3 regions of the Geodermatophilus sp. URMC 64 genome follow, and region 2 is predicted to be linked to each of the others. Evidence: riboswitches for the same ligand, from Rfam matches in the RefSeq annotation. Region 2 holds a riboswitch; each other region holds the start of a gene.
The links. A riboswitch is a leader RNA that binds a small molecule or an ion and turns the genes downstream of it on or off. The one in region 2 is predicted to bind cyclic di-AMP.
Positions count from the first base shown of each region.

Region 1: linked by a shared signal. The riboswitch ahead of ACWIYF_RS26450 (transglycosylase family protein) and the one ahead of ACWIYF_RS12960 (hypothetical protein) in region 2 are both predicted to bind cyclic di-AMP.
Region 3: linked by a shared signal. The riboswitch ahead of ACWIYF_RS16655 (NlpC/P60 family protein) and the one ahead of ACWIYF_RS12960 (hypothetical protein) in region 2 are both predicted to bind cyclic di-AMP.

Region 1 covers NZ_CP199955.1:5,385,591-5,391,971, reverse strand. The annotation lists gene rfaE2 (D-glycero-beta-D-manno-heptose 1-phosphate adenylyltransferase) at 1-857, shown strand, start outside; gene ACWIYF_RS26455 (glycosyltransferase family 9 protein) at 890-1,801, shown strand; gene ACWIYF_RS26450 (transglycosylase family protein) at 1,947-3,122, opposite strand; cyclic di-AMP (ydaO/yuaA leader) riboswitch at 3,131-3,299, opposite strand; gene ACWIYF_RS26445 (hypothetical protein) at 3,459-3,608, opposite strand; gene ACWIYF_RS26440 (ABC transporter substrate-binding protein) at 3,835-5,139, opposite strand; gene ACWIYF_RS26435 (branched-chain amino acid ABC transporter permease) at 5,239-6,381, opposite strand, start outside.
Region 2 covers NZ_CP199955.1:2,641,454-2,647,834, forward strand. The annotation lists gene ACWIYF_RS12945 (DEAD/DEAH box helicase) at 1-579, opposite strand, end outside; gene ACWIYF_RS12950 (DNA-directed RNA polymerase subunit alpha C-terminal domain-containing protein) at 658-1,113, shown strand; gene ACWIYF_RS12955 (bifunctional 3'-5' exonuclease/DNA polymerase) at 1,150-2,811, shown strand; cyclic di-AMP (ydaO/yuaA leader) riboswitch at 2,968-3,138, shown strand; gene ACWIYF_RS12960 (hypothetical protein) at 3,395-4,246, shown strand; gene ACWIYF_RS12965 (VOC family protein) at 4,253-4,627, opposite strand; gene ACWIYF_RS12970 (IclR family transcriptional regulator) at 4,701-5,381, opposite strand; gene fahA (fumarylacetoacetase) at 5,378-6,381, opposite strand, start outside.
Region 3 covers NZ_CP199955.1:3,423,250-3,429,630, forward strand. The annotation lists gene ACWIYF_RS16645 (glycosyltransferase family 4 protein) at 1-260, opposite strand, end outside; gene ACWIYF_RS16650 (M48 family metallopeptidase) at 257-1,537, opposite strand; gene ACWIYF_RS16655 (NlpC/P60 family protein) at 1,613-2,590, opposite strand; cyclic di-AMP (ydaO/yuaA leader) riboswitch at 2,732-2,908, opposite strand; gene ACWIYF_RS16660 (hypothetical protein) at 3,075-3,386, opposite strand; gene ACWIYF_RS16665 (D-alanyl-D-alanine carboxypeptidase family protein) at 3,479-5,227, opposite strand; gene ACWIYF_RS16670 (DEDD exonuclease domain-containing protein) at 5,446-6,381, shown strand, end outside.

The sequences.
Region 1 (6,381 bases), 2.7 Mb from region 2:
CGGTGCCGACCGCGCGGCTGGTGACGCCGAACGGCTCGGAGGCCGCCCGGGTGGCCGCCGAGGCCGGGTGCGGAGCCACCGGCGACGGGCTGGCCGCGGTCGGCGCCCGGGCCGAGGCGCTGATCCGGCACTGGGGCGTGGGCGCGGTCGCGGTGACCCTCGGCTCCCGCGGCGCGCTGCTCTCCTACGGCGAGGGCGCGCCGATGGTCGTGCCGGCGGTGGCCTTGACCGGCGGCGACCCGTGCGGTGCCGGCGACTCCTTCGCCGCCGCGGCAGCGCTGGCCCTGGCCGACGGCGCGGTGACCGGCGAGGCGGTGGCCGCCGCGGTCGCCGCGGCCTCGGCGTTCGTCGCGCGCGGCGGGGCGTCCGCCTGGGACGCCGCGGTCGAGGAGCCGGCCCCCGTGGCGGACTCGTCGGTCGACGCGCTGCTCGCCCGGGTGCGGGCCGGAGGGGGGACCGTCGTCGCCACCGGCGGCTGCTTCGACCTGCTGCACCCCGGCCACGTGGCGACGCTGCGCGCCGCCCGCGGGCTCGGCGACTGCCTGGTCGTCTGCATCAACTCCGACGACTCGGTGCGCCGGCTCAAGGGGCCGTCGCGGCCGCTGGTGAGCGCCCCGGACCGGGCGCGGGTGCTGGAGGCGCTGGAGTTCGTCGACGCCGTCGTCGTCTTCGACGAGGACACCCCGGCGGAGATCCTCGACCGGCTGCGCCCCGACGTCTGGGCCAAGGGCGGGGACTACGCCGGCGCCGACCTGCCCGAGGCCGCCGTCCTGCGGCGCTGGGGCGGGCAGGCCGTCGTCCTGCCGTACCTCGACGGGCACTCGACGACCGCGCTGGTCGAGCGCTCCCGCGTCTAGTGGTGCTTGATCGCGACAAAGCGCGCACGGCGGTGGTCCTCAGACCGCTGGGGCTCGGGGACCTGCTCACCGGCGTGCCGGCGATCCGGGCGATCCGGGCCGCCGTCCCTGAACACCACCTCGTCCTGGCGACGACGGCCGCTCTCCAGCCGCTGGCCGAGCTGATCGACGCCGTCGACGAGGTGCTGCCGGCGTGCGAGCTGGAGCCGCTGGACTGGGACCGCCCGCCGCCCGAGCTGGCCGTCGACCTGCACGGCAAGGGCCCGGCGTCGCACGTGATCGTCGACCAGCTGCATCCCGACCGGCTGCTGACCTTCGCCAGCCCGGGCTACCCCGGCCCGATCTGGCGGCCCGACGAGCACGAGGTGCACCGCTGGTGCCGGCTGGTCGCCGAGGGGCTCGGCGTCCCCGCCGACCCCGACGCCCTCGACCTCGCCGTCCCGGCCGTGCTCCCGCCGGTGACCGAGGCCGCCGTGATCCACCCCGGCGCGGCGTTTCCCGGGCGCCGGTGGCCGCCCGACCGGTTCGCCGCGGTCGCCCGCTCCCTGGCGCGCGCCGGGCACGACGTCCGGATCACCGGCGGGCCGGCGGAGGAGCCGTTGGCCCGCGCCGTTGCCGAGGGGGCCGGGCTGGGGGCGGACGCCGTCCTCGCGGGACGGACGTCGTCGCTCGAGCTGGCCGCGGTGGTCGCGGCCGCCCGCGTGGTCGTCAGCGGCGACACCGGCGTGGCGCACCTGGCCACCGCCTACCGGCGCCCGTCGGTGGTGCTGTTCGGCCCGGTGTCCCCGGCGCTGTGGGGGCCGCCGCCGCGGGAGCAGCACGTCGTCCTCTGGCACGGCGACGGAACCGGCGACCCATGGGGCACCGAGCTGGACCCGGCCCTGGCGAAGGTGACCGTCGACGAGGTGACCGCCGCCCTCGACGGCCTGCTCGCCCGGGTCTGACCGGGGCTTTCTGTACAGAAAGGTCCGGTCAGGCGGCGGCACCCGGCCGGCCGGTCTTGCCCCGGAATCGACGGACCGCCCCGGCCGCGGGATGCGGGCGGGGCGGTCCGGGGTCGGCGGAAGACCGTTCGGCCTCCCGCGCGGCTCAGCCGCCGTAGTTCACGTGGACGTGGTCCATGTGGTTCTGCGTGGCGCTGCCGCGGTCGGCCATCTGCTTCCAGGCGCCGGTCGGCGAGGTCAGGATCCGCTGCTGCCAGATGACGTACTCGACGCCGAGCTCGTCCCAGTGGGCGAGGTGGTAGGCGACGATCGCGTCACCGAGGGCCGCGTCGCTCATGACCATGTAGTCGATCGCCAGGCCGGACGGGTGGCCGTGCGGGTCCCGCGCGCTGGCCCGGGTGCCGCCGAGGGTGATGGCGTCGGCGCCGGGCACGTTGGAGACGACCGCGTCGGCGGCCGCCTGTGCCTGCGGCTTGATGGCGCCGGCGGTGTTGGTGATCGTCGCGGTGGTCGTGGCCGGTGCGGCGGCGGCCTCCGGCGCGGGGGCGGCGACGGGAGCGGCGGCGGGCGCCACCTCCATGGGCGCCACGGCCGGGGCGGTGACAACGGGAGCGGCGACGACCGGCGCCGCGGCGTCGGTAGCGGCCTCGGGAGCGGCCTGCGCCGAGCCGGAGGTCAGCAGCACCTGGCCCGGGAAGATCAGGTTCGGGTTGCCGCCGATGACGCCGGCGTTGCGCTGGTAGAGCTCGCGCCACGGCTCGCTGTGCGCGGCGGCGATCTTCGCGACCGTGTCGCCGGGCTCGACCGTGTAGTCGCCGGCCGGAGCTCCGTCGCTCGGGGCGGCGGCGGTGTCGGCGGTGTCCTTCTCGGCGGCGTCCTTCTCGGCGGCCGCGTCGGCCGGAGCGGGGGCCGCCGCAGCCGGGGCCGGGGCTGCCTCGGCGGCGGCCGCGGTGGTGCCGTCGGTCAGGCGCTTGCCGCAGGTCGGCCACGCGCCGATGCCCTGCCCGGCGAGCACCTCCTCGGCGATCTGGATCTGCTGGGCGGGGGTCGCCAGGTCGGCGCGGGGGGCGAGGTCGGTGCCACCGAAGGCGGCCCAGGTGGACTGGCTGAACTGCAGGCCGCCGAAGTAGCCGTTGCCGGTGTTGATGCTCCAGTTGCCGCCCGACTCGCACTCGGCGACGCCGGTCCAGTCGTGGGTGGTGGAGGCCTGGGCCGGGGAGCTCAGGACGCCGATGCCGACGACGGTGGCGCCGGCGGCGACGGGGGCGCGGGCGATGACCTTCTTGGTGCGGACGTAGCGGGGCGCGCGGTGCTTGGCCATGGTGTGTGGTGATCTCCGATCACCGCCGGCGAGGTGAGCTGTCGGGTTCGGGCGATCGGTGCCCGGCCGCGGGTCGCGCGGCTTCACCCCGAGGCGCGCGGCCCGAGGCCGTGGCGCGCCGTGGAAAGTGGGTCCCCCACCCCTGCCCTGAACTGTTCGGGATGGCAGCCGGTGGGCAGGGTTTGGCGGACCGGCTCCGCGCTCCTTGTTTGCTGAGCGCAGCCAAAACGCTACGTCCCGTTATGTGCATTGTCGCCGTGATGGACGCCACATCCGGTGCCACCGACCGGGAAACGGCAGGTGACGGCGACACCGCTCGCCGAAATGCGGGTCAGCTCACTGCCGCTGGCGTATCGCGTCGTAGAGCACGTCCTGCAGGTCGGCCGGGTCCTCCGCGGAGTAGGCCGCGCCGCCCGTGGCCTCGGGTATCTGCCGCAGCACGTCGAGGTCGGCGTCCGGCCCCAGCGCCACCCCGATCGCCTTCACCGGCCGCTCCGAGTCCGCCTCGGCGCGCAGTGCCCATGCTCGCTCTCGATCGTGGCGGACGGCGTGCGGGCCTCCGAGGCCGCCGACCCGGACCAGGCGGCCGCCCCCGGAGGGCTGCCCCGTCCGCCGGGGCCGACGTGCCCTCCCCGCTCGTGCGGACGGGCCGCCGGCTCCCGGGTGGGGAGCCGACGGCCCGTCGCGTCGTGCGGTGGTGCGGTACGGCCGGTCAGGCCTCTGGGATCCCGTTCTCCGGCACGTCGCTGGCCTCGCCGTCGGACTCCTCGATCTCGGCGTCGCCGTTGTCGGTGGTCAGGACGCCGGTCTGGTCCTCGCCGACCAGCCCGTTGAGCTGGACGACCTTCACGCCGCTGATGCCGGCGTGCCGGTCGGCGGAGTACCGGAAGGGCGCCAGCCAGGGGCCCTCCCAGTCCTGGCCGTTCTCCTCGATCGCCTCGACCAGGCTGTCGCGGGTCGGGTTCTGCCCGGCCGCGAGCAGCGCCTGCACCACGGTGTAGGCCTGGGCCATGCCGTAGACGCGGAAGTTGGTCAGCTCGCCCTCCTGGCCGGAGGCGTCCCAGATCTCCTGCCACTGCTGCACCCACGGGTCGTCCGGCACGTCCACGCCGTTGAGGTACTCCGTGGTGAACGCCCCGTTGAGCAGGCTGGCGTCGCTGACCTGGCCCTGCGAGAAGTTGGCCAGCAGCGCGCCGACCAGCTGCGGGTCCGAGCCGATGTTCGAGTAGAACCACTGCGGCTTGTAGCCCAGGCGCAGCGCGGTCAGCTGCGCGATCGCCGTGTAGCTGGGCACGTTGAAACCGACGACGAAGTCGGCGCCGGCGGCCTGCAGTGCGGCGATCTGCGCGGTGATGTCGGTGTTGCCGGGGACGTAGGTCTGCACGTCGACGATCTGGGCGTCGAGGTACTGGCGGACGCCCTTCTCGCCGTCCTCGCCGAGGTCGTCGGCCTGCAGGAACAGCCCCACCTTCGCATCCGGGAAGTTCTCGGCGATGTAGTTGCCGATGATCTTGCCCTCGATCTCGTAGTCCGGCTGCCAGCCGAACGTGTACGGGTTCTCCTCCGGGTTGTCCCAGAGCAGCGAGCCGGAGGAGACGAACAGGTCGGGCACCTGTTCGCCGTTGAGGAAGTCGAGGACGGCGCTGTGCGTGGGCGTGCCGAGGCCACCCGCGATCGCGAAGACCTCCTCCTCGAGGACGAGCTCGTTGACCACCGACGCGGTGTTGGTCGGGTTGTAGCCGTCGTCCCGGTAGACGTACTCGATCTGCCGCCCGTTGACGCCGCCGTTCTCGTTGACCCAGTCGAAGTACGCCTGGACGCCGGTCGGGATCTCGCTGTAGCCGGGCGCCGCGACACCGGTCAGCGGGTAGTGGGCGCCGATCTTGATGCTGTCCTCGGTGATGCCGATGTCCGAGGCCTCGTTGGCCCCGCCGGTGTCGTCACCGCTGTCGCGGCTCTCGCCCGCGCCGCAGGCGGCGAGGGCGGAGGCAACGGTGGCCGCGGTCAGGAATGACACGAGGCGCCGTGAGGATGTGCGCAATTGTTCTCCTCTGTGCGATCCGGGCACCGCTGCCCGGAGGTCTGGAATGGCGGAGCGGAGGACGGCCGAGGGCCCTCACCCCCTGCCGGCGCGCGCACCGGCGCGCTTCGCCCGTGCCGACAGCCAGCGCAGCCGGATGGTCCCGACCAGGCCGGCGGGGGCGAAGAGCATGACGACGATCAGCACGATCCCGTAGACCAGCGGGGACAGCTGCGCGGCCTCGGTGTCGCTGAGGTTCAGACTCGATCCCGTGTTGCGGGCCAGCTCGGGGAGGAACACCAGCATCACCGCGCCGAGCAGCGCGCCGAGCATGCTGCCCAGCCCGCCGATGACGATCGCGGTCAGCAGCGACAGCGAGAGGACGAGCGTGAACGACAGCGCCGACACCGAGCCGAGGACGAAGGCCAGCAGCGCGCCGGCGAGCCCGGCGCAGGCGGAGCTGACCACGAAGGCCAGCACCCGCCAGTGCCCCAGCCGGATGCCGGCCAGCTCGGCGGCCACCTCCTGGTCACGGACCGCCCGCCAGGTGCGGCCGATCCGGCTGCGCACCAGGTTGGCCAGCAGGAAGAACGTGATCAACACGCAGATCAGGCCGAGGTAGGCCTGCCACTTCTGGTTCGTCGGCTGCGTCCCCGACAGGAAGAACGAGAAGTCCTGCCACCACTCCGGCGGCTCCGGCCGGCGGTAGGTGATCGGCTGGTTGCCGCCGAGGGTCTCGGGGAAGACGAGGGCGAGGCCGGGCAGGCCGACGGCGAGGGCGAGGGTCGCGCCGGCGAGGTAGGGCCCGTGCAGCCGCGCCGCCGCCACGCCGACCACCGCGCCGACGACGGTGGTGAGCGCCGCGGCGATCAGGAAGATCACCGGGAGCGGCCACGGGTTCTCCTGGTGCTCGAAGAACAGCGCCGTGGTGTAGGCGCCGACCGCCATGAGGGCGCCGTGGCCGAGGGAGATCTGCCCGTTGACGCCCGTCAGCAGCGTCAGGCCGGCCGCGGCCACCGCGTAGAACCCGACCTGGGCGATCTGCGTGTGGGTGAACCGGTCGGTCACCTCGATCAGGAGCATCCCGGCGATCAGCGCCAGCAGGAGCAGCAGCGCGTGCCGGGGCAGGGCCGCCTGGGGCAGGCCCCACTTCCGCCGCCGTCCGCCGGCCGTGGCGGTGGGTGCGTCGGCCGCCGCGGTCGCGACCGTGGGGGCGTCGTCCGTCGCCTGTCCGGGGGT
Region 2 (6,381 bases):
GAACAGCACGGTCTGCCGCTCCTCCGGCGTCTCGTCCAGGATCGCCTCGAGGTCCTCGGCGAAGCCCATGTCCAGCATCTCGTCGGCCTCGTCGAGGACGACGGTGGCGATCGAGCCCAGCCGCAGCGTGCCGCGCCGGACGTGGTCCAGCGCCCGCCCCGGCGTGGCGACGACGACGTCGACGCCGGCGTCGAGGGCGCGCAGCTGCCGGCCGATCGGCTGGCCGCCGTAGACCGGCACGACCCGCGCGCCGAGCTCCTTGCCGTAGCGGTAGAGCGCCTCGGAGACCTGGATCGCCAGCTCGCGGGTCGGGACCAGGACCAGGGCGCCCGGCTCGGGGTCGCGGCGGCCGGCGGGCAGCCGCTGCAGCAGCGGCAGCGCGTAGGCCGCGGTCTTGCCGGTGCCGGTGGCTGCCTGCCCCTGCAGGTCCTCGCCCTCGATCAGCGGCGGGACCGCCTCGCGCTGGATCGGGGTGGGTTCCTCGTAGCCGAGGCCGGCCAGCGCGGTCAGCAGCTCGGGCCGCAGCCCGAGGTCGGCGAACGTGCCGCCGCTCTCGTCGTCCTGCTCGGCGCCGGTCATGGCCCCATCCTTCCCACCCCGGGCAGCGACCGACTCGCCGGGTGGCCGCCCGGAGGCCGACGTTAGGGTGGGCGCGCCATGCAGAGCAGACCGACGGGACAGGCGCTCCCGGCACTGGGCCTGCCCGCGCGGGCGGTCAGTTCGCTGGCCGCCGCCGGGGTCACCACGGTCGAGGACCTGGCCGGGCTCACCCGGCGGGAGCTCGCCGGCATCAAGGGCCTCGGGCCGGGCATGATCGCCGCCATCCGGCGGGTCGTCCCCGAGCCGGGGACGCCGCACCCGATCGAGGACGAGGCGCCCGCCGCGCCGCCCATCCCGTCCTTCGCCTCGCTGCGCGAGCCCCGCCGGCGGAGCGCGGTCGACCTGCTGGTCCCCGGAGCGCCGCCGGTCGCGGCCGAGCCGTCGCCGCCGTCCCCGCCGTCCCCGGCGCCGCGGCCCGCCGAGTACGCCGACCTGCTGCGCCTGGCGGTGCGCCTCGTGCGGTGGTCGGTCCGCGAGCCGGTGCGCTGCCTGGGGCGGTTGCTCGGCCGCTAGCACCGGGATGTCGGCCGCGTCGGCGACACTGCGGGGGTGAACCGGGTCGTCCTGCTGCGCCGCGGCGAGGGCGCCGTGGAGGCCCGTGAGTGCACCGACGACGGGACGCCGGCCGGGGAGACGCGGCTGGCCGCGGGCGAGCTCGCCGGGTTCGTCCGGGATCGGGAGCGCACACCGGTCCGGTGGGTGTGGGACGACACCACGCGCTGGTACCCGCCGCTGCTCGGGGCCGGCGTCCGCGTCGAGCGCTGCACCGACCTGCGGCTGACCCACGCGGTCCTCCGTCGCTCGCCGTTCGTCGACCAGGCCGTGCTCACCGGCGAGGACACGGCGGGCTGGGACGCGCTGGCGCCGGTCACCGCCCCCGAGCCCGGCCTCTTCCCGCTCGAGGACCCGGCCGACCGGCTCGACCCGCTCGCCGAGCTCGACCGCCAGCAGGCGGCGCTGGCCGCGTCGGGCGAGCGGGGCCGCCTGGGCCTGCTGCTCGCGGCGGAGTCCTCCGGCGCCCTGGTCGCCGCCGAGATGACCCACGCCGGGCTGCCGTGGCGGGCCGACGTGCACGAGCGCCTGCTCACCGACCTGCTGGGCGCCCGGCCGCCGGCCGGTGCGCGGCCGCCGGTGCTGGAGGGCCTGGCGACGGAGGTCCGCGCCGCCCTGCGGGTGCCCGACCTGAACCCGGACTCGCCCGGGGAGCTGCTGCGCGCGCTGCAGTCCGCGGGGCTGCCGGTGCGCGACACCCGCTCGTGGACGCTCGAGCAGCTCGACCACCCCGCCGTCCCCGCGCTGCTGGAGTACAAGAAGCTGGCGCGGCTGCTGCAGGCCAACGGCTGGAGCTGGCTGGAGACCTGGGTGCGCGACGGCCGGTTCCGCTCGTACTTCGTGCCGGGCGGCGTGGTGACCGGGCGGTGGGCGTCCAACGGCGGGGGAGCGCTGTCGGTGCCGATCCAGGTGCGCCCGGCGGCGATCGCGGACGACGGCTGGCGGTTCGTGGTCGCGGACGTCGCCCAGCTGGAGCCGCGGGTGCTCGCCGGTATGAGCGCGGATGCGGCGCTGGCCGAGGCAGCGCGCTCCACCGACCTGTACGAGGGCATGGTGGCCGCCGGCGCCGTCGCCTCGCGCGCGGAGGCGAAGCTCGGCGTGCTGGGGGCCATGTACGGCGGCACCCGGGGCGAGAGCGGCCGGATGATGCCGCGGCTGGCCCGCCGGTACCCGCGGGCGATCGGGCTGGTGGAGGAGGCCGCCCGGGCGGGGGAGCGCGGCGCGGTGGTGCACACCCTGCTCGGCCGGGGGTCGCCGGCGCCGACCGGTGGGTGGGCCGAGCGCGCCGTCGAGCTCGGGGAACCGCCCGACGAGGGCGGCTCCCGGGAGGAGCGGGACCGCTCCCGCCGCGCGTGGGGGCGGTTCACCCGCAACTTCGTCGTCCAGGGGACGGCGGCGGAGTGGGCCCTGTGCTGGCTGGCCGACCTGCGCAACCGGCTGTGGCGGCTCGGCGGCGCCGGCCGGGTCGAGGAGCGGCCGCACCTGGTGTTCTTCCTGCACGACGAGGTCGTCGTCCACACGCCCGAGCACCTGGCGCCGGACGTCGTCGACGCGGTCCGCGGCGCCGCGGCGACGGCCGGCCGGCTGCTGTTCGGCGACTTCCCGGTCGACTTCCCGCTCGACGTCGCCGTCGTCGCGTCGTGGGCCGACGCCGGCTGACCCCGGATCGGCAGGCCGTAGCACGCTTCCGCCGTCAAGGCGGTAAGCCGCGACGTGCATCACCCGACGAATCGACGGCCCCTGATTGTCACGACTGCATAACGGCTCTACGGTGAAGAGGTCCGGTCGGTCATCACGTCCCCACCCGGGGAGTCCGAGCGGACGCCGCCGAGTCGCCCACCGTTCGGCCACGAGCAACGGGCGAGCCGGGGACCCACCGCAGTACTGGGGTGAATCCTGCCCGTGGTCGCTCTGCGTCCACCGGCGGTAGGGCTGCTTCCCGCCCGAACCCGTCAGCTAACTCGGTAGGCGGCTGACGGAAGAAACGGAGAGCCGCCCCGATGGTGCGCGCTTGCCCTGCTGCCCGACCCCGCACGGCCCGGTACCGCCGGATCCGGGTGCGCCCGCGGATCTGATCGTCGGCGGCCCCCCTTGACGCCGCCCGCGCAGGCCCACCACCCCGAGCACCCTCGCTCGACCGGCTGACCAGCCGCTTCCTGGTGCGCCCGCGCCGCCCTGCCCGCATCCCCTCGCAGTGCGCCCCTGCGCCGCTGCGCCCGTACCTCTCGGAGCACCCCTCCCCATGGACACCCGCACCACCACCTCCGGCCGGGCCCGCCGCGCGCGCCGGCTCCCGCCCGCCGCCGTCCGCCGTCCCGGGCTGTACCTGGGCGTCGCCACGGCCGGCGCGCTCATGGTCAACGTCCTGTTCGGCGCCGACCCGGCCGCCCAGGCCGAGGCCGGGACGTCGGAGTCGGTCAGCGTCGCCCAGGAACTCGGCCTGAGCGCCCAGTCGGGCGCGGTCGCCCCCGCCGAGGACCTGCAGCCGCTCGAGGACCTCGCCGCCAGCCGCAGCACCCGCGAGGCCGAGCAGACCGCCGCGCAGCAGGCGCAGGCGGCCGCCGACCAGGCCGAGCTCGACCGGCAGAAGGCCGAGGCCGAGGCCAAGGCCCGCGCCGAGGCGGAGGCCAAGGCCAAGGCCGCCGCCGAGGCCCAGGCCCAGGCCCGGGCCGCCGCTGCCCCGGCCATCGCCCCGGAGCCGGCCCAGGAGGTCGCCGGGACCGCGGTCACCGCGACCGCGCACATCTCCAACACCGCGGGCAGCGTGAAGCCGCAGGTGCAGGCCGCGGCGAACGCGGTCGTCTCCAACGTGCCCGGCGCCGGCGACATCACCCTCGGCGGCACCCGGCCCAGCGCGACCGACCCGCACGGGCACCCGTCCGGTCTGGCGCTGGACTACATGGTGCTGTCCGACACCGCCCTCGGGAACGCGATCGTCCAGTACCACATCGACCACTGGGACGAGCTGGGCGTGGAGTACCTCATCTACCGGCAGCGGATCCTGCAGTCGCCGGGCGGCTCCTGGGAGGGCATGTCCGACCGGGGGAGCGCCACGGCCAACCACATGGACCACGTCCACGTGAACTACCGCTAGGACGGGTCAGCCCCCGTACGGCCGCGTGATGATCTCCAGCATGTGGCCGTTCGGGTCCTTCCAGTACACGCCCCGGCCGCCGTCGTTGGTGTTGATCTCGCCCGGGTGCCGCTCGAACGGATCGGCCCAGTGGTCCAGGCCGCGGGCCCGGATCCGCCCGAAGATCTCGTCGAACTCCTCCTCGGAGACCAGGAACGCGTAGTGCCGCGGCTGGGCGACCTCGTCGTCCTGGAAGTCGAGCGAGACGCCGTTGTCGAGCTCGACGACCGCGAACGGGCCGAAGTCGGTCGGCGGCTTGCGGCCCAGCAGGTCGGCGAGGAAGGCGGCCGACTCGTGCCGGTCGCGGGCGGCGACGATGGTGTGGTTGAGCTGGACGGGCATCTGCGGCTCCCTCCGACGGCCGTGCGACGGCGAGCAGCCAAGCACGTCCGGGGCCGTTCCGGGAGCGGTCGGCTCAGCGGACGGCGGCGGCCACCTTCGCCGCCGCCTCGGACACCGCGGACCCGACCTTCGCGACGTCGGCGTTCTCGTCCACGAACACGACCGCCAGCGCGGCGCGGGCCCCGCCGTCGGGGCCGAGCACCGGGGCGGCGACGGAGCGCAGCCCGGCGATCACCTCGCCGTGGGAGCTCGCCCAGCCGACCCGCCGGGCCTCCCGCAGCGCCTCCCGGTCGTCCGGGGACGGCGGCTCGGGCATCAGCAGCGCGAGACCGGGGGCGCCGCGGCCCACCGGGTGCCGGGTGCCGGGCCGGTAGACGACGTGCGCCGCGGTGTCCTGCGGCTCCACGCTCGCGACGGTCACCGCCTCGTCGCCGGAGCGGATGACGAGGAAGGCGGTCATGCCCAGGTCGGCGACCAGGGCGTTGAGCCGGGGGAGCGCCGCGGCCTGCAGGTCGGTCCGCACGCCCCGGCCGAGCGCGGCGATGCCGAGGCCGAGCCAGTAGTGCCCGGCGGGGTCCCGCTCGACGAGCTGGTGGTCCTCCAGCGTCCGCAGCAGCCGGTAGGCGATCGAGCGGTGCAGACCGACGGAGGAGGCGATCTCCACGATCGGCTGCGGCGCGCTCACGCTCGCGAGGTGCTCGAGGATCCGCAGGCCGCGGTCGAGCGTCTGGGACTGCGGTGCGCTCTCGGTCATCGCGCCGCCTCGATCCGGCCGGTGACCTCACCGAACGCGAGGCGTGCTCCGTCCCTGCCGGGAGCGGTGGCGGTGATCGTGACGACGTCGCCGTCCTCGAGGAAGGTGTGCGTCGAGCCGTCGGACAGCGTCACCGGCTCCTGCCCGCCCCAGGACAGCTCGATGAACGAGCCGCGCTGGTCCTTCGCCGGGCCGCTGACGGTGCCGGAGGCGAACAGGTCGCCGGTGCGCAGGCTGGCGCCGTTGACGGTCATGTGCGCCAGTTGCTGGGCCGGCGTCCAGTACATCCCGGCGAACGGCGGGCAGCTGACCAGCTCGCCGTTGAGCCGCACCTCGAGGGTGATGTCCAGGCCCCACGGCTCGGTGTCGGCGTCGTCGAGGTAGGGCAGCAGCGGCACGTCGCGGGCCGGCGGGCGCACCCGCGCCGCCTCCAGCGCGGCCAGCGGTACCACCCACGGCGAGACCGAGGTGAGGAACGATTTGCCGAGGAACGGCCCCAGGGGCACGTACTCCCAGGCCTGCAGGTCCCGCGCCGACCAGTCGTTGACCAGGCAGACGCCGAAGACGTGCTCGGCGACGTCCCCGAGCGGCACCGGGGTGCCCAGCGCGGACGGCGTGCCGACGACGAAGCCGACCTCGGCCTCGATGTCCAGCCGCTGCGACGGCCCGAAGGTGGGCGCGTCGTCGGTCGGTGCCTTGCGCTGCCCGGAGGGCCGGACGACGGGGGTCCCGGAGACGGCGACCGTGCCGGCGCGGCCGTGGTAGCCGATCGGCAGGTGCTTCCAGTTCGGGGTCAGCGCCGCCGAGTCCGGGCGGAACATCCGGCCGAGGTTCTCCGCGTGGTGCTGGGAGCTGTAGAAGTCGACGTAGTCGGCGACCTCGACCGGCAGGTGCAGCGTGACCTCGGCGCGCGGCAGCAGGTGCGGCTCGATCACGCGCCGGTGCGAGGGGTCGGTCAGCCACGCGGTGACCTGCGCGCGCAGGTCCCGCCAGGCCCGCG
Region 3 (6,381 bases), 780 kb from region 2:
CCGAAGAACGCCGTGTCACAGCCGTGCTCGCGGGCCAGCGCCACGGCGGCGCGCGCGGTGGCCCGGGTCGGCAGCAGCACCGACGTCGGCCGCCGCACCACCGGGTACGGCAGGGCCGCGTCGTGGGCCTCCCAGCCGGGTGAGCGGGAGGCGAGCACGACCAGCGAGTCCGGCGGGCGGCGCTCGAGCAGCGCGGCGACGAAGGTCTGGATGCCGCCCTGCCGCGGCGGGAAGTCGTTGGTGACGACGAGGGTCTTCATCGCCGGTCCAGCGCCACCCAGTCCGCGGCCATGGCCACCCGCTCGGCCGTGGTCGGGTGGCTGCCGAAGAACCACTGCCACGCCGCCGGCGGGTCCGGCTGGGCGAGGTTGGTCTCGGCCAGCCTCTGCTGCATGGACACGAACGCGTCCGGATCCGCGGTGAGGTCCAGCGCGTGGACGTCGGCGCGGGCCTCGATGTGCCGCGACACGAGGTTCTGCACCGGCGTCGTCAGCAGCATCCCGACGCCGACCAGCAGCAGCACCAGCGGGATCACGCGGGGGTCCCCCAGCCCGTCGGCGCCGGCCCGGCGCAGCAGCGGGGCCCAGGACAGCAGCCAGCCGAGGAGGGCGACGCCGGCGGCGGCTCCGAGCGCGCCGAGCAGCGTCCCGGTGAGGACGTCGTCGGTGGAGACGTGACCGAGCTCGTGGGCGACGATCGACTCGATCTCGTCGTCCGGCAGCGTCTGCAGCACCGTGTCGTAGAGGACGACGCGGCGGGTGGAACCGAACCCGGAGACGTAGGCGTTCAGCCCCGTCGTCCGCCGCGAGGCGTCGGAGACCAGCACGTCCTCGACCGGCGTGCCGTTCTCCTCGGCCAGCGCCAGGATCTGCGTGCGCAGCTGCCCGGCCTGCAGGGAGTCGAAGCGGTTGAACGCCGGCTCGATGACCACCGGGTAGAGGAACGAGCCGACGACGACCAGCAGCGCGGCGGCGGCCGCGGCCCAGGCCCACCAGAACCGCGGCATCCGGCGGGCGAGGACGACGAGCACGAGGACGGTGAGCGCGGTCAGGCCGGCGTCGATCGCCGTCGAGACGCCGACGTCGCGCAGGAACAGTGGCCAGATGCGGGTGGACAGCCCGTAGCGGTGCCGGACCACCTCGCCGTAGACCGCCAGCGGCAGCGTGACCAGCCGGCCGATGACGGTGAGCGCGAACGTGCCCAGGACCACCTGCCAGAACCAGCCGCCGCCGAGCGGAGCGGCCACCGCGCGGACCAGCCGGCTGCCCAGCCGGGTCAGCCCCAGCCCCGCGGACACCGCCAGGCCGAGGACCAGGTTGGCCAGCGAGGCCGGCCGCAGCGCGGCGGCGAAGGAGTCGGCGCGGTCGACGACGGCCGCCGGCAGGCCCGCGGTCGGGTCGACCGGCACGTGGCCGCCCGGCGGTGCGGGCAGCACGGTCCACGGCGTGCGGAGGACCACCACCAGCACGAACGCGGCGCCCAGGACGACCGCCGCGGCCAGCGCGACGCGGGCACTCCCCCGCCCCGCCCAGCTCACGCCGTCGATCCTAGGGGCGGGCACAGCGAGGGCCGGTGACCCGTGCGGGTCACCGGCGCTCGCCGGATCCTCGTCTCAGCCGATGCGGCGGGCGCTGTTGTAGCCCGGCATCGCGTCGACGCTCACGACCTTGACCGGCTGGCCGGAGGTCGAGGCGTGGACCATCTGCCCGTTGCCGATGTACATCGCCACGTGGCTGACCGGGCTGTAGAAGAAGATCAGGTCACCCGGCTGCAGCTCCGAGCGCGAGACGGGCGTGCCCATCCGCGACTGCATGCTGCTCGAGTGCGGCAGGCTGATGCCCGCCGCCGCGTAGGCGTACTGAGTCAGGCCCGAGCAGTCGAAGCTGTTCGGACCGCCCGCGCCCCACACGTACGGGTCGCCGACCTGGGCCAGGGCGGTGTTCACCGCGGTCTGCGCGGCGGCGCTGCCGCCGCCCGCGGGCGCCGGTGCGGCCGCCGGGGCGACCGCCGCCGCGGCGACCGCCTGGCCACCGTGGGACTCCGCCACCTGCTGCCGCTGCGCCGCGCTCAGCCGGTCGTACTGCTCCTGGAAGTCGGCGATCTGCGACTTCAGGTCGGCTTCCTGGGCCTCGATGCCGTCGAGCGTCCGCTGCGCCTTGGCGGCGGCCTCGTCGGCGTCGACCCGGGCGGCCTCGGCGGCGTCGGCCGCCTCCGAGACCTGGTCGACCACCTGGTTGGTGTGGCCGGCGATCGCGTTCAGCGTGCCCAGCGACGAGACGAAGTCGTCGGCCGAGTCGCTGGTCAGCAGCGCGTTGAGGGTGGTGACGTCGTCGCCCCCCGTGGTGTAGGCGCTGCGGGCGATCTCGCGGATCTGCCCCTCGAGCTCCTCGAGCTGCTGCTGCGCCTCCTCGGCGGCCTCGTCGGCGGCCTCGGCGGCGTCCTGCTGCTGCTCGAGCTCCTCGCGGGCGGTGTTGACCCGCTCCTGCACCACCTCGAGTTGGTGGCTGGCGTCGGCGACCAGCTGGGCCGCCTGCTCGGGCGTGGTGGCCCGGCCGGGTTCGGCGGTCGCCGTGCCGGGTAGGAGGGTCACGGTCAGCGCCGTGGTGGCACCCACCAGGAGCCCGGAGCGGAGCCAGGCGGAGCGGCGGGTGCGGGCGGGATGGCTGTTGTCGTTTCGTTCGCGTGCATGCCCCAGGGCAGGGCGAGGCGTCGCCACGTGCGGCGGCTCTCCTTCTTCCTCAGCTACCGCCTACCGAGTTAGCTGACGGGTTCGGGCTGGGAAGATGGCGCCCTATCTCCGTGCCCCGGCGAGCCGGCGCACGCTGAATTCACCCCAGTGCTGCGGTGGGTCCCCGGTTCCTCCTCGGGCACAGGAACGTGCCGTCGGACGATTCGGCGGTGCTCGACCGAGGCCACCCCGGTGGGGCGACGACCACCCGGTCGAACTCGGCCACCGTACGGGCGTGATGCAGTTGTGACAAACCGACCCCCCTGTGATTGTCGTGATCGTCACTGCGAGCAGCATCACTGGCGCGCCGCGTGAGGTCCGCAGGTCCGACGCCAGGCGTGCCGGCTCAGCCGATCCGGCGGCCGCTCGCTCCGCCGGACCGGTGGCGCAGCGGGGGCACCAGGCCGACGTCGGCCAGCGCGCGAACGGCGCGGCGCTCCACGTCGTCGAAGTCCACGACGACGCCCGGCCTCGGGACGACGACGTCCTCTGCGACCGGCTCTGCGCCGGCACGGGCGGTGGTGGGTGCGCGGTCGGGCAGCGCCACGACCACCGGGTCGTCGGTCTGCCAGCCGGGGGGCGCGCCGAGCAGCACGGTGACGACGCAGTCGGCGCAGCCGGTGCCGCGGGCGGTGCAGGTGTCGCAGTCGATGAGCATCGCTTCTCTCCTCCGTGAGTCGTCCGCACGGTAGGAGGGGCCACCGACAATTCCGGTGCGTTCTCGCGTCCGGGGGTTGACACGGACGCCGATCAGGTGCCCGCGTACTCCCAGTGCCAGGGCTCCTCGCGGCCGTTGCCGGGATCGGCCCAGGTGGGGTGCAGCCAGCCGAACCGGCCGGCGTTGGCCACCATCCAGGTGTACTGCGGCGTCCCGTACGTCTGGATGCCCCCGCAGAGGTCGGTCGCCAGACCCCAGCCGTGGTTGCTGGTGCCGGGGACCGCCGCGAGCGCGGGCTTCTCCCCGTAGAGCTTCACCTGGCTGGCGTAGCTGCGGTAGGAGTCGGTGATGCAGATCGGCGACCCGAAGGCGTCGGCGAACGCCGCGGACATCGCCTTCCACGCCGCCGCGGCGTCGCAGCGCAGCTGGTGCCCGCCGACGCCGATCGGGCACATCGCGCTGGGCGGGATCAGCCCGTTCGGGTAGCCGCCCCACGCCCGCGCGCCGTCGTAGCTCGGCGGGTAGACGGTGTTGCCGCACTCGACCTTCAGAGCCCCGCCGGTGGGCCCGGGCGCGTCGACCGGCGCGCGCTGGCCGAGGCTCGGCCGGCCGATGCCCAGCACCTGGTCGGCCGGCAGCTTGCGGACGACGACCGCGCCCGCCCGCGCGTCGGCGGCCAGCATGGTCTGCGGGTCCAGGGCGATGCCGACGTGCCCGAGGCCGGACTCGGCGGTGCCGAGGAAGACCAGGTCGCCGGGGAGCACGTCGGCGGGGTCGACCGGCGTGGTCACGGCGAACAGCCCGGCCTGGTCGCCCGGCAGCTGGATCCCGGCCGACCGGTACACCGTCTGGACGAGCGTGCCGCAAGCCCAGGAGTCCGGCCCGGCGGTGCCGGGGGCGTAGGGCTTGCCGAGCGCGTCCATCGCGGCCGTGACCGCGTTCAGGGTCTCGGCGGGCAGCACCAGCAGCGAGGTGGGCTGGCGCGGCATCTGGGCCGCACCCCGCTGCGCCCCGCCGGCCTGCGAGGCGACGGGCTCGAGGCCCGGGGGCAGTGAGGACTCGGGGTCGCGCAGGGCCGCCGCGGCCGGCGCGACGATCCCGGCGTCGGCCAGCTGCTTGAGGTAGACCCGCCAGTTGGCCGCCGTCCGCGAGTTGACGTCGAGCTGCTCGCGCTGCAGCTGGGTGAGCTGGTCGTCGACGACGTCGAGGGCCCGGCCCAGGTCGTCGGTCACCGCCTCGGCCTGCGCCTCGAGCTCGTCGATCTGCTCCTGCACCTCGCCGGCCCGCCGCTTCGCCTCGTCCAGCGCGGCCTGCGCGGCGGACTGGTCGGCCAGCGCCGCCTGGCGCTGCTGCTCCGCGGCGGCCAGCACGTCGGCGGTGTAGCGGTCGACGGCCTCCAGGTAGCCCATCGCGGAGACGATGTCGCCGGGGTCGCCCCCGCTGAGCAGGACGGTGAGCGGGGTCAGCGAGCCGCCGTCCCGGTAGGCCGCCGCCGCGTACTGGGCCACCACGGCCTGGCGCTCGGCCAGCACGCCCTCGGTGTCGTCCAGCACCGCCTGGGCGGCGTCCACGTCCTGCTGGGCGGCGGCGAGCTCCTCCTGCGCCTGGACGATCTCGACCTGGCGCTCCTGCAGCCCCACCTGGACCTCGGCCGCGCGCTGCTGCAACTCGTCCAGCGCCGAGGAGTCGAGGACGCCGGAGGTGCCGCCCGGCTGGTCGCTGGGGTCGGCGCCGGCGGGGACGGCGAGCGGGAAGACCACGGCCAGCACGAGCGCCGCCACGACCGCCAGGAGGGACGCCGACGAGCGGCGTCGGGTGCGCCACCGGGAGCGCACGGGCATCGGACCACCTCTGGGCTGTCTGGCCTGCTCTGAGCGGCGAGGGGGATCCTGTCCCGGGCCCCCGCGTCCCGCCAGGTGAGAAGCAAGTTTCCCCCACGCGGGCGACCTGCGGCACCCACGAATGTCCGCTCGCGGCCCCCAAATCGGGTGGGCCGGGAGCCCTGACCGACCGGCGCGCGTCCCCGGGACTGTCGTTGCCCCCACCTACCGTCCGCCCCGTGCCCGCCTTCCCCGGACTCTTCCCCGCTCCCCGGGCCGGCGCCGCGGTCTTCGACCCGCCGGGCTACGTGCAGGGGACGATCGACGAACTGGGCACGCCGCTGTCGGGGGTCACCTTCGTCGTCGTCGACCTCGAGACCACCGGCGGCTCCCCGGCCGACAGCGCGATCACCGAGATCGGCGCGGTCAAGGTCCGCGGCGGCGAGGTGCTCGGCGAGTTCCAGACCCTCGTCGACCCGGGCAGGGAGATCCCGCCCTACATCAGCGTGCTCACCGGGATCACCACGTCGATGGTCGCCGCGGCCCCGCGGATCGGCGCCGTCCTCCCGGCCTTCCTGGAGTTCGCGCAGGGCGCGGTGCTCGTGGCCCACAACGCGCCGTTCGACATCGGGTTCCTCAAGGCCGCCTGCGCCGAGAACGGCTTCGCGTGGCCCGCGGCCGCCTCCGTCGACACCGCCGTCCTCGCCCGGCGGCTGCTCACCCGCGACGAGGTGCCCAACTGCAAGCTGGCCACCCTCGCTCCCTACTTCTCCACCAGCACCCAGCCCTGCCACCGCGCCCTCGCCGACGCCCGGGCCACCGTCGACGTGCTGCACGGGCTCTTCGAGCGGCTCGGCCCGCTCGGGATCACCTCGCTGGAGGAGCTCACCGGCCTCACCCGGCAGATCGACCCCGAGCGGCGGCGCAAGCGGCACCTGGCCGACGACGTGCCGCACGGCCCGGGCGTCTACGTCTTCCGCGGCCCGCGCGACGAGCCGCTCTACGTCGGGACGTCGAACGACCTGCGCAGCCGGGTGCGCAGCTACTTCACCTCCGGCGAGCAGCGCAGCCGGATCACCGAGATGGTCGGCCTCGCCACGCGGGTCGAGGCGCTGCCCTGCGCGCACGACCTGGAGGCGGCGGTGCGCGAGCTGCGGCTGATCGCCGAGCACAAG